2 linked regions of the Methylovirgula sp. 4M-Z18 genome follow. The protein of the gene in region 2 interacts with the protein of the main gene of each other region in a pairwise test. Links are inferred from orthologs where the notes say so. Each region holds a gene or a part of one and is shown on either strand. Other genes may lie near its edges.

The links. The genes of interacting proteins can lie anywhere in the genome.
Region 1: the proteins of uvrB (region 2) and uvrA interact in binary tests that used the Escherichia coli proteins (3 or more experiments, as listed by UniProt). The link is inferred for Methylovirgula sp. 4M-Z18 from one-to-one orthologs.

The regions. Positions count from the first base shown.
Region 1 is NZ_CP149574.1:2,167,795-2,172,443, forward strand. Bases 1-3,496 are described here. They hold uvrA (excinuclease ABC subunit UvrA), read left to right. Parts: upstream 1-332; coding sequence 333-3,296; downstream 3,297-3,496. Other genes in these bases: dctA (C4-dicarboxylate transporter DctA), read right to left, coding at 1-17; V9T28_RS10075 (sterol desaturase family protein), read left to right, coding at 3,377-3,496. Also shown: more of V9T28_RS10075, read left to right, coding at 3,497-3,769; choV (choline ABC transporter ATP-binding protein), read right to left, coding at 3,842-4,649. UniProt on the Escherichia coli protein: The UvrABC repair system catalyzes the recognition and processing of DNA lesions. UvrA is an ATPase and a DNA-binding protein. A damage recognition complex composed of 2 UvrA and 2 UvrB subunits scans DNA for abnormalities.
Region 2 is NZ_CP149574.1:3,220,146-3,225,523, forward strand. The notes cover bases 1,410-4,481. They hold uvrB (excinuclease ABC subunit UvrB), read left to right. Parts: upstream 1,410-1,727; coding sequence 1,728-4,235; downstream 4,236-4,481. Other genes in these bases: V9T28_RS14950 (tetratricopeptide repeat protein), read left to right, coding at 1,410-1,679; V9T28_RS14960 (ParA family protein), read left to right, coding at 4,400-4,481. Also shown: V9T28_RS14945 (AAA family ATPase), read left to right, coding at 1-579; more of V9T28_RS14950, read left to right, coding at 576-1,409; more of V9T28_RS14960, read left to right, coding at 4,482-5,284; V9T28_RS14965 (hypothetical protein), read left to right, coding at 5,281-5,378. UniProt on the Escherichia coli protein: The UvrABC repair system catalyzes the recognition and processing of DNA lesions. A damage recognition complex composed of 2 UvrA and 2 UvrB subunits scans DNA for abnormalities.

The DNA.
Region 1 (4,649 bases), 1.1 Mb from region 2 along the record:
ACCGATGCCACGCGTATCCTCCCCAATATTTAACGTCCCAGGCCCGGCACCCTCTCTCAATTTCACTGAGAATCCAGGCTGTTCCGCCCTCTTGTCATCAGCCATAAAGGCTTTGCACCCAGAGAACAAGCGGCTGAAGGCCGGTCGAACCGGGATGGCTCCTATTTATGGTTGCGGGAGGCGCTAAATCGCGGGTTTGCGCGTCCTGACAGAAACTGTCAGGAATGGTGCCATTTTGTTCCCCTCCCGGTCTCGACCTTGATCGCGGCTGCGCTTAGATTACATGTGCTATCCGTCGGACCAGGGCCGACCGCTACGAGATCCGTACATTCATGAAAGCCAAACCTTCGAAAGCCGGCGCGGGCCGCCGCGCCGCCGGTTCCGAGACCGATGCATTGCCGTTTCCGGCCAGTGATCCGCGCGTCATTTCCATCCGCGGCGCGCGGGAACACAATCTGAAGAATGTCGATCTCACCATCCCGCGGGACAAGCTGGTCGTGTTCACCGGGTTGTCGGGCTCGGGGAAATCCTCGCTGGCCTTCGATACGATCTATGCCGAGGGCCAGCGCCGCTACGTGGAATCCCTATCCGCCTATGCGCGGCAATTTCTCGAAATGATGCAGAAGCCGGACGTCGATCAGATCGACGGCCTGTCGCCGGCGATCTCGATCGAGCAGAAAACCACGTCGAAAAACCCGCGCTCCACCGTCGGCACCGTCACCGAGATTTACGATTATATGCGCCTGCTCTGGGCGCGGACCGGCATTCCCTATTCGCCCGCGACCGGCCTGCCGATCGAAAGCCAGACCGTCCAGCAGATGGTCGACCGCATTCTGGCAATGCCCGAGAAGACCCGCGCCTATCTGCTCGCGCCGGTCATTCGTGGCCGCAAAGGCGAATATCGCAAGGAAATCGCCGAATTCATGAAGCGCGGTTTTCAGCGGCTGAAGGTCGACGGCACGTTCTATGAAATCGCCGAGGCACCGACGCTCGACAAGAAGCTGAAACACGATATCGATGTCGTCGTCGATCGCATCGTCGTGCGGCCCGACATCGCCTCGCGCTTGGCAGATAGTTTGGAGACGGCCCTCGAACTTGCGGACGGCATCGCCGTGCTCGAACTCGCCGATGAGAAGGACGAGAAAGGCGAGGCCAAACGGGTCATGTTCTCGTCGAAATTCGCTTGCCCGGTTTCCGGCTTCACCATTCCGGAGATCGAGCCGCGCCTGTTCTCCTTCAATAATCCCTTCGGCGCCTGCCCCGTGTGCAGCGGCCTTGGCGCGCAGCAGAAAGTCGACGCCGATCTCGTGGTACCGGACGGCAAATTGACCTTGCGCAAGGGCGGCATCGCGCCGTGGGCCAAGAGCACCTCACCTTATTATACGCAGACGCTCGAAGGCCTCGGCAAGCATTTCAAGTTCCGGCTCGACACGCCGTGGGACGATCTGCCGAAGAAAGCGCGCGACGTCATTCTGTATGGCTCGGGCGATGACGAGGTGAAATTCTCCTATGACGACGGCCTGCGCGCCTATGACGTCAAGAAACCGTTCGAGGGCGTGATCAACAATCTCGAACGCCGTTATCTCGAAACCGAAAGCGATTGGGCGCGCGAGGAAATCAGCCGTTACATGGCCGCAACGCCCTGCCGCGCCTGCAATGGATATCGGCTGAAGCCGGAGGCCTTGGCGGTCAAAGTCGATCACCGCCATATTGGCGAGATCACCGATCTGTCCATCAAGCAGGCGGTGACGTGGGTCAACGAGCTGCCGAGCAAGCTCGATGCCAAGCGCAATGAGATCGCCGGACGGATCTTGAAGGAAATTCGCGAGCGGTTGACTTTCCTGCTCGACGTCGGCCTCGAATATCTCACCCTGTCACGTTCGTCAGGCACGCTGTCGGGCGGCGAAAGCCAGCGCATTCGCCTCGCCTCGCAGATCGGCTCGGGACTGACCGGCGTTCTTTACGTCTTGGACGAGCCGTCGATCGGCCTGCACCAGCGCGATAATGCCAGGTTGTTGGAGACGTTGCGCCGGCTGCGCGATCTCGGCAATACAGTGATCGTCGTCGAGCACGACGAAGACGCCATCCTGACCGCCGATTACGTGGTCGATGTGGGCCCCGGCGCCGGTATCCATGGCGGCAGCATCGTCAGCGAAGGCAAGCCCGACGAGATCATAGCCGATCCGAAATCCTTGACCGGCGATTATCTTTCCGGCCGTCGCATGGTCGCGACGCCGAAAAAACGGCGCAAGCCGGCACCCGGCCGCGCGCTCAAGATTGTCGGTGCGCGTGGCAACAATCTGAAAAATGTTACGACCTCGGTGCCGGTCGGTTTGTTCACCTGCATCACCGGCGTCTCGGGCGGCGGCAAATCCACACTGATCATCGACACGCTTTATAAGGCGGTCGCGCGCCGGCTCAACGGGGCGATTGAGCACCCTGCTCCGCACGATACGGTCGAAGGTCTCGAACATCTCGACAAGGTGATCGACATCGACCAGTCGCCGATCGGCCGTACCCCGCGCTCCAATCCGGCAACCTATACCGGCGCCTTCACGCCGATCCGCGAATGGTTCGCCGGCCTGCCGGAAGCCAAAGCCCGCGGGTACCAGCCGGGACGGTTTTCGTTCAACGTCAAGGGCGGCCGTTGCGAGGCCTGTCAGGGCGATGGCGTTATCAAAATCGAAATGCACTTCCTGCCGGACGTCTATGTCACTTGCGACGTGTGCAAAGGCAAGCGTTACGACCGCGAGACATTGGAGGTCAAGTTCAAGGAGAAAAGCATCGCCGATGTGCTTGATATGACGGTGGAAGAAGCCGCCGATCTGTTCAAGGCCGTGCCGACCATCCGTGATAAGATGGAGACGCTGAAACGCGTCGGTCTGGACTATGTGCATGTCGGCCAACAGGCGACCACCCTGTCGGGCGGCGAGGCGCAGCGCGTGAAGCTCTCCAAGGAATTGGCGCGCCGATCAACCGGCCGCACGCTCTATATTTTGGACGAGCCGACCACGGGCCTGCATTTCCACGATGTGAAGAAGCTGCTCGAAGTGCTGCATGAACTGGTGGATCAGGGCAATACCGTCGTGGTGATCGAGCACAATCTCGAGGTCATCAAGACCGCCGATTGGATCATCGACCTTGGGCCAGAGGGCGGTGACGGCGGCGGCGAAATCGTGGCCGAAGGCACGCCGGAAGACATTATCAAGGTCCCACGGTCGCATACCGGACGATTCTTGAAAGAGGTGCTGGACCGACGGCCGCTGAAGGCCAAGCAAAGCGAAGCGGCCGAGTAGAGTGGGCAGGGCCGTCACGATGATCGATTTCTTCTTCGGTGTCGGCAGTCGCTATTCCTATTTGGCCGCGGCGTAGATCGGTGGCATCGAACGGGAACATTACCGGTATCGTCGGCTCGTTCATGGGCGTGTCGGCATCGGAATATACGGTTCTCATAATCATCGGCCCGATTCTCGACAAGGTCTTCGTCGATCCGCGCTTTCACCGCGTCCATCACATGATGGCGACGCCCGAGGAACCGCACATCCACGATTGCAACTTCGCGCTGGTGCTACCGATCTGGGATATCATTTTCCGGACCGCACGCTACGATCTGACACCGCGCCAGTGCGGAGTCGACGACCCGACGATTGACGCCGACAATGATTATTTCTGGGCCGGACAACAATGGCGGACGTTCCGGCGCTTTTGGCGGGAGCTGACGAAGCGGCGCACGCGCCAAGAGGCGCAGGAACCGGAGCCTGCCGAGTGACAGCGATGCGGTCGCTTATTGCGATCGCATCGCTTGTGCCGAAAACCGGTAGCCACTTTTCGGTACGATGCGTTATTCCTCGTCCTGCTTGCGTAGCACCGCCTTGAGCACGTCACGCACGCCGATCGAACCGACAAAACGATTGTCGTCGTCGAATAGGGCGACGGGGGCGATATTCGCATTGTGCATCGCCAACATGACCGTCTTAAGCGATGTGCCGGGGCTTGCCCAATAGCAGGGCCGCTCGCCCGACGCGATCGGGTCGTCTGCCTTCAGACAATGCACCCAGGTTCCGGGGAGGCCATCGCGCTCCGCCGCAAGGACCTGGCGGTTTGCATCCAGTTTGAATCGGGTGGTCTTGCGTCGATCGAGCCAAACCCAACCGTCGCCGGCGCCCTCGAGGTCCCGCACGTCTCGCATCACATGCCAGGCCGTCAGCACGCTCAAGGGATTCACATTGGCGATGAATTCCTGAACATAATCGTTCGCGGGCCGCAAAACGATATCTTCCGGTCGGCCGGACTGGACGATGCGGCCACTCTCCAGAATGGTGATCGTATTGCCGATCTTGAGCGCCTCTTCCAAATCGTGGCTAACGAAGATGATGGTCTTCTTCAGTTCCGATTGCAGTTGCAGCAACTCGTCCTGCAATTTGGTGCGGATCAGCGGGTCGAGCGCCGAGAATGGCTCGTCCATCAGCAGGATCGGTGCCTCGGTGGCAAAGGCGCGGGCGAGGCCAACGCGTTGCTGCATGCCGCCGGAAAGTTCATGCGCATATTTGCCGGCCCATTGGCTGAGGCCCACCAATTTCAATTGCTTGTCGACGCGCTCTTTCCGTTCGGCCTCCGGGATGCCGGCGAGTTCGAGCCCGAAGCCCACA
Region 2 (5,378 bases):
GCGCAGAGATCCGATTTGGTTGGTCAATATATCGGACACACGGCGCAAAAAACCCTGGACCTGTGCCAACGGTCCCTCGACGGAATTCTCTTCATCGACGAAGCGTACAGCCTCTATGTTCAAGAAGCGGCAAATGACTTTGGCCGCGAGGCCATCGACACGCTTCTGAAGTTCATGGAGGACAATCGCGAAAGGTTGATCGTTATCGTTGCCGGATACAAGGCCAAAATGATCAGCTTTCTGCAAGCCAATGACGGCTTGGCCAGCCGCTTCTCGAAAAGCATCGATTTCCCGCCCTATTCGAGCGAAGAATTGTGCAAGATCATGGCGAGCATGGCGAACGGCCAAGGGTTTCATTTGCCAAGCGGCTATGAGGAAAAAATCATTCCCTGGATCGAAACGCACAGAAGCGGCGAGCGCTGGGGCAATGCGCGGTCCGTTCGCAACGCTTTCGAAAAAATGCGCGAAGCGCAGGCGGTGCGCCTCATGGACAACCCCGCTTCCGGCCACATCGACAATATTGCGCTTGAAGATGTGGAGGCCGCCATAACCCTGATGGAAAAGAGCTCTTTGGTATGAGTAAGGCGCTGATCCTCGCCCATCGCATTCTGTGGTACGACGACAAATGGTACCGCCTGTGCGGATATGTGGCGCCGGCTCTCCTCGCGACATTGGGCGCGACATGCGTTTTGTCGTGGAGCAATAACTGGGACGTGCCGGGGCAATCCCAAGCAGACTGGATAAAACCTCAAACGCCCGCTCAGGTGCTTGAAGAGGCGCACGCCTTGCGCGACAGAGCTGCGTTCGATCCTGTTGCCTTAAATACGCTCAGGGGGCGCGCCGACGTCGGGGATCCCGTCGCACAATTTGATCTCGCGTCGCTCTACGATACGGGCCTGAATTTAAGCAAGAACTTTGGCGGCGATATGCCCACGGCCATGCATTACTATTACGCCCTTGCACAGCGCGGCGATATGACGTCCGAGTACCGTTACGGCTTCAATTTGGTTTATGGAAAGGGCGTGCCGGCAGACCCCGGCCAGGGCATCCCTTGGATCGTCAAGTCAGCAAACGGGAACTACATCCCAGCGATGCGAACGTTGGCAACGATCTATCGCAGCGGAACAGGCGTTGCCGCCAACCCGCAAATATCGCTGGAATGGACACAGAAGGCAGCGGACGCGGGTGATCACCTCGCTCAAGCCGAAATCGGCGATGCCTTCTGGTTCGGCGCCCCGCCCTATCCGAAAGATCCAGCCAAAGCGGTGGAATGGTTCTTGAAAGCGGCCGCCGACCCGAAGCAGGTCGAGGCGCGATGGTGGTTGGGGGTTGCCTATCACGATGGAACCGGCGTCCAGATCGATCAGACCCAAGCCATGAACTGGTTCCGCCAGGCGGCCGAACTCGGGGATGTGCGGGCAGCGGCCCAATTGGGGATCGGATATTTTGAGGGCAAGCCGCCCTACACTGCCGACAATGCGCAGGCGTTCAAATGGCTCAAATTCGCCGCGAATTCGCCGAAAGAATCCGTTGCCCAGCGCGATCTGGGCCTGATGTATTTCGCGGGTCGCGGGACGCCGGCAGATTTGAACCAGGCCAAATCCTGGCTTCAACAGGCCTCGACCAATGGCGATCCGGTCGCGCGGGACCTGCTTGCCCGCATGAGCACGTTGAAATGATCGGGCTGCTGACTTCCCCTGTCAGCAGACTCGCCCCATATTAGCGGCATGCCGAAGACTCCAAGATCCCCCCGCACGCCGCGCTCCAAGGCGTCGCGTCCCGATGTGAAGCCCCTCGACGCCCATCTCGCCGAATTGCTCAATCCGGCGCTGAGCGAGCCGCGGGACGGGTTTCACGAGGCGGCGGCGGCATTCGATGCGGATGTCCAGCATCCGCGCGGCATGTCTGGCGCGGCGGCCACGGTCGAGACGCTCAAGGCGCTGCTGGAGAGCGGCAATCCCCTGTTCCAGCAGGGCAAGCCCTGGGTGCCACATCGGCCGGCCCGGCCGGAGAAATCGGAAGGCGGCATCAAATTCGAGATCGTCTCGGATTATCAGCCGAAGGGCGACCAGCCGAGCGCCATCGCCGAACTGGTCAACGGGATCGATGCCCAGGAGCGCGACCAGGTGCTGCTCGGCGTGACCGGCTCCGGCAAGACCTTCACCATGGCGCAGGTGATCGAGAAGACCCAGCGCCCGGCACTGATCCTGGCGCCGAACAAGACGCTGGCGGCGCAGCTCTACGGCGAGTTCAAGAGCTTCTTCCCCAACAATGCGGTGGAATATTTCGTTTCCTATTACGATTATTACCAGCCCGAAGCCTATGTGCCGCGCACCGACACCTATATCGAGAAGGAAAGCTCGATCAACGAGCAGATCGACCGCATGCGCCACGCCGCCACGCGCGCGCTGCTGGAGCGCGACGATGTGATCATCGTCGCCTCCGTGTCCTGCATCTATGGTATCGGCTCGGTCGAGACCTATACGGCCATGACCTTCTCCATGAAGGTCGGCGAGCGGGTGGATCAGCGGCAGGTCATTACCGATCTCGTGGCTTTGCAATACAAGCGCACGCCGGATTTTTCGCGCGGCGCGTTCCGCGTGCGCGGCGACACGATTGAAGTTTTTCCTGCCCACTATGAGGATCGCGCCTGGCGCATCAATTTCTTCGGCGACGAGATCGAGAGCATCGCCGAATTCGATCCGCTGACGGGCAAGAAGACGCAGGACCTCGAATTCGTCAAAGTCTATGCCAATTCGCATTATGTCACGCCGCGCCCAACCCTGTTGCAGAGCATCAAAGGCATCAAGGACGAATTGAAGGGGCGGCTCAACGAGTTGACGCGCATGGGCCGCCTGCTCGAGGCGCAACGGCTCGAGCAGCGCGCGGTGTTCGACATCGAAATGCTGGAGGCCACCGGCTCCTGCGCCGGCATCGAGAATTATTCGCGCTATCTCACCGGCCGCCGGCCGGGCGAGCCGCCGCCGACTTTGTTCGAATATCTGCCCGACAATGCTTTGGTGTTCACCGACGAAAGCCATGTCACCGTGCCGCAGATCGGCGCCATGTATAAGGGCGACTTCCGCCGCAAGGCGACGCTCGCCGAATATGGCTTCCGCCTGCCCTCCTGTCTCGACAATCGGCCGTTGCGTTTCGAGGAATGGGAAGCGATGCGGCCGCAGACGATCCATGTCTCGGCGACGCCCGGCTCCTGGGAGATGGACCAGACCGGCGGCGTGTTCGCGGAGCAGATCATCCGCCCGACCGGCCTGATCGATCCCGTCATCGACGTGCGCCCGGCGCGCAGCCAGGTCGACGATCTGCTCGGCGAAGTCAAGGAAATGGCGGCGCAAGGCTATCGCACGCTCGTGACCGTGCTGACCAAGCGCATGGCCGAGGACCTGACCGAATATCTGCACGATAACGGCGTCCGCGTGCGCTACATGCATTCGGACATCGATACGATCGAGCGCATCGAAATCATCCGCGACCTGCGTCTCGGAGCGTTCGACGTGCTCGTCGGCATCAACCTGTTGCGCGAAGGCCTCGACATTCCCGAATGCGCGCTCGTCGCCATTCTCGATGCCGACAAGGAAGGTTTTTTGCGCTCGGAAACCTCGCTCATTCAGACCATCGGCCGCGCCGCGCGCAATGTCGACGGCCGCGTCATTCTCTATGCCGATCATGTGACCGGCTCGATGGAACGCGCCATGGCCGAAACCGAGCGCCGCCGCGAGAAGCAGCAGGCCTATAATGCGGCAAACAACATCACGCCGGAATCGATCAAGCGCGGCATCCAGGACATTCTCGGCTCGGTCTACGAGCAGGATCACGTGACGGTCGATGCCGGCCTCGCCAAGGGCGCCCTCGTCGGCCACAATCTCAAGGCCGCCATCGCCGACATGGAAAAGGAAATGCGCGCGGCAGCGGGCGATCTCGACTTCGAACGCGCCGCAAGATTGCGCGACGAAATCAAGCGCCTGCAGGCAACGGAACTCGCCATTGCCGACGACCCGCTGGCGCGGCAGGAAGCGGTGGACGATGCGACCGGCGGCTACCGCGGCAACCGCAAATACGGCACCGCCGCCAACCTGCCGCAAACCCGCGTGCGCAAACCGACGGACGAGGATATGGGCCCGCACAATTGGGGCGGAGGAGAGGCACGTCCGGCGGCGCGGAGCACGGCTGGGCGAGGTGGGACGAGAGGTGGGAAGGCAAAGCCGTTTAGGGGGTGAACCAGCTCAAGCCTTACATACATCGTGCAAAAAGACGCAGAATGCGCTTTTTAAGCGTTAGCACGAATAGTGGCGTTTTTTTACGTGGAACATCTGGCGATCAGACAAAATGATGGTAACGTATCTTCCGGGTGTCATCTTAATGATTTGAAGCGGGTTCGCTTATGGGCAAAATCGTTTGTTTCATCAGTGAAAAAGGTGGAGTGGGAAAAACTACAGCCTGTTTCGAGATTGCCATAGCGCTCACTCACGTACACAAATTGAAGGTGCTCGTTATCGATGCTGATTATCAGCGCGGGGGCATAACAGGCCGGCTTGAACCTGGACTTATCCCACATTTTACTAAAGGCGAAATGCCCGGAACATCGCTGTTTCATAAATTTCAACAGATATATAGTGCCATGCCTCTGACTCTGAATTTAGATATTCGCAAAAGCCAGTTTAATATCGATTTTGTTCCTGCAGATCCGAGACTCTCTTCCGTTTCTGAAGATAAGCTACCGAGCGGCAAAACAATCAAACAAAACAATAAATTGATGTTAAGTCACCTCATGACTGTTGGCGCGGTGCTTGAGCCTTTAAAGTTGCAGTATGATTATATTTTAATCGATTGCCATCCAGAAGTATCCTCGCTTTTGCGAGCGGCAATTTACGCCAGTGACTATGCAGTATCTCCTGTTAAATTAGATCTGCAATCGTCAATTGGCGTCCCGACTGTGATTGCAGAAATCGATGGTGTGAATGATGATGTCGCCGCTATTATGACAACATTGGGAGAGCCTGCAACGTATACGCCTACGACCTTTTCTGGTGCAATTGGTATGATGGCGCGGGAATACGCGAGTGATTTAAAAGCTTCTGAAAGTGCCGAGTACAATCGTATAGCGCGTACCGGCAAAATTTTTGCCCGCTACGTAACTGAAGGAGATGGCTTAAGGCAGGCAGCTCAATATCGAACATCTGTCCGCTACATAAATGGTCAGAATGCGAGTAAGCAAACGTCGCAAATAAATGCTGTAACAGCCGAGTTTCTTACAAAATGCCCATGACACCTACAGACCTTAAACGTCTTATAGCGCTACTTGGTGCTACGGGGGCTGCGGCCGGTCTTCGAGAGAGCGACGTTGTTCAATACGACTCTTT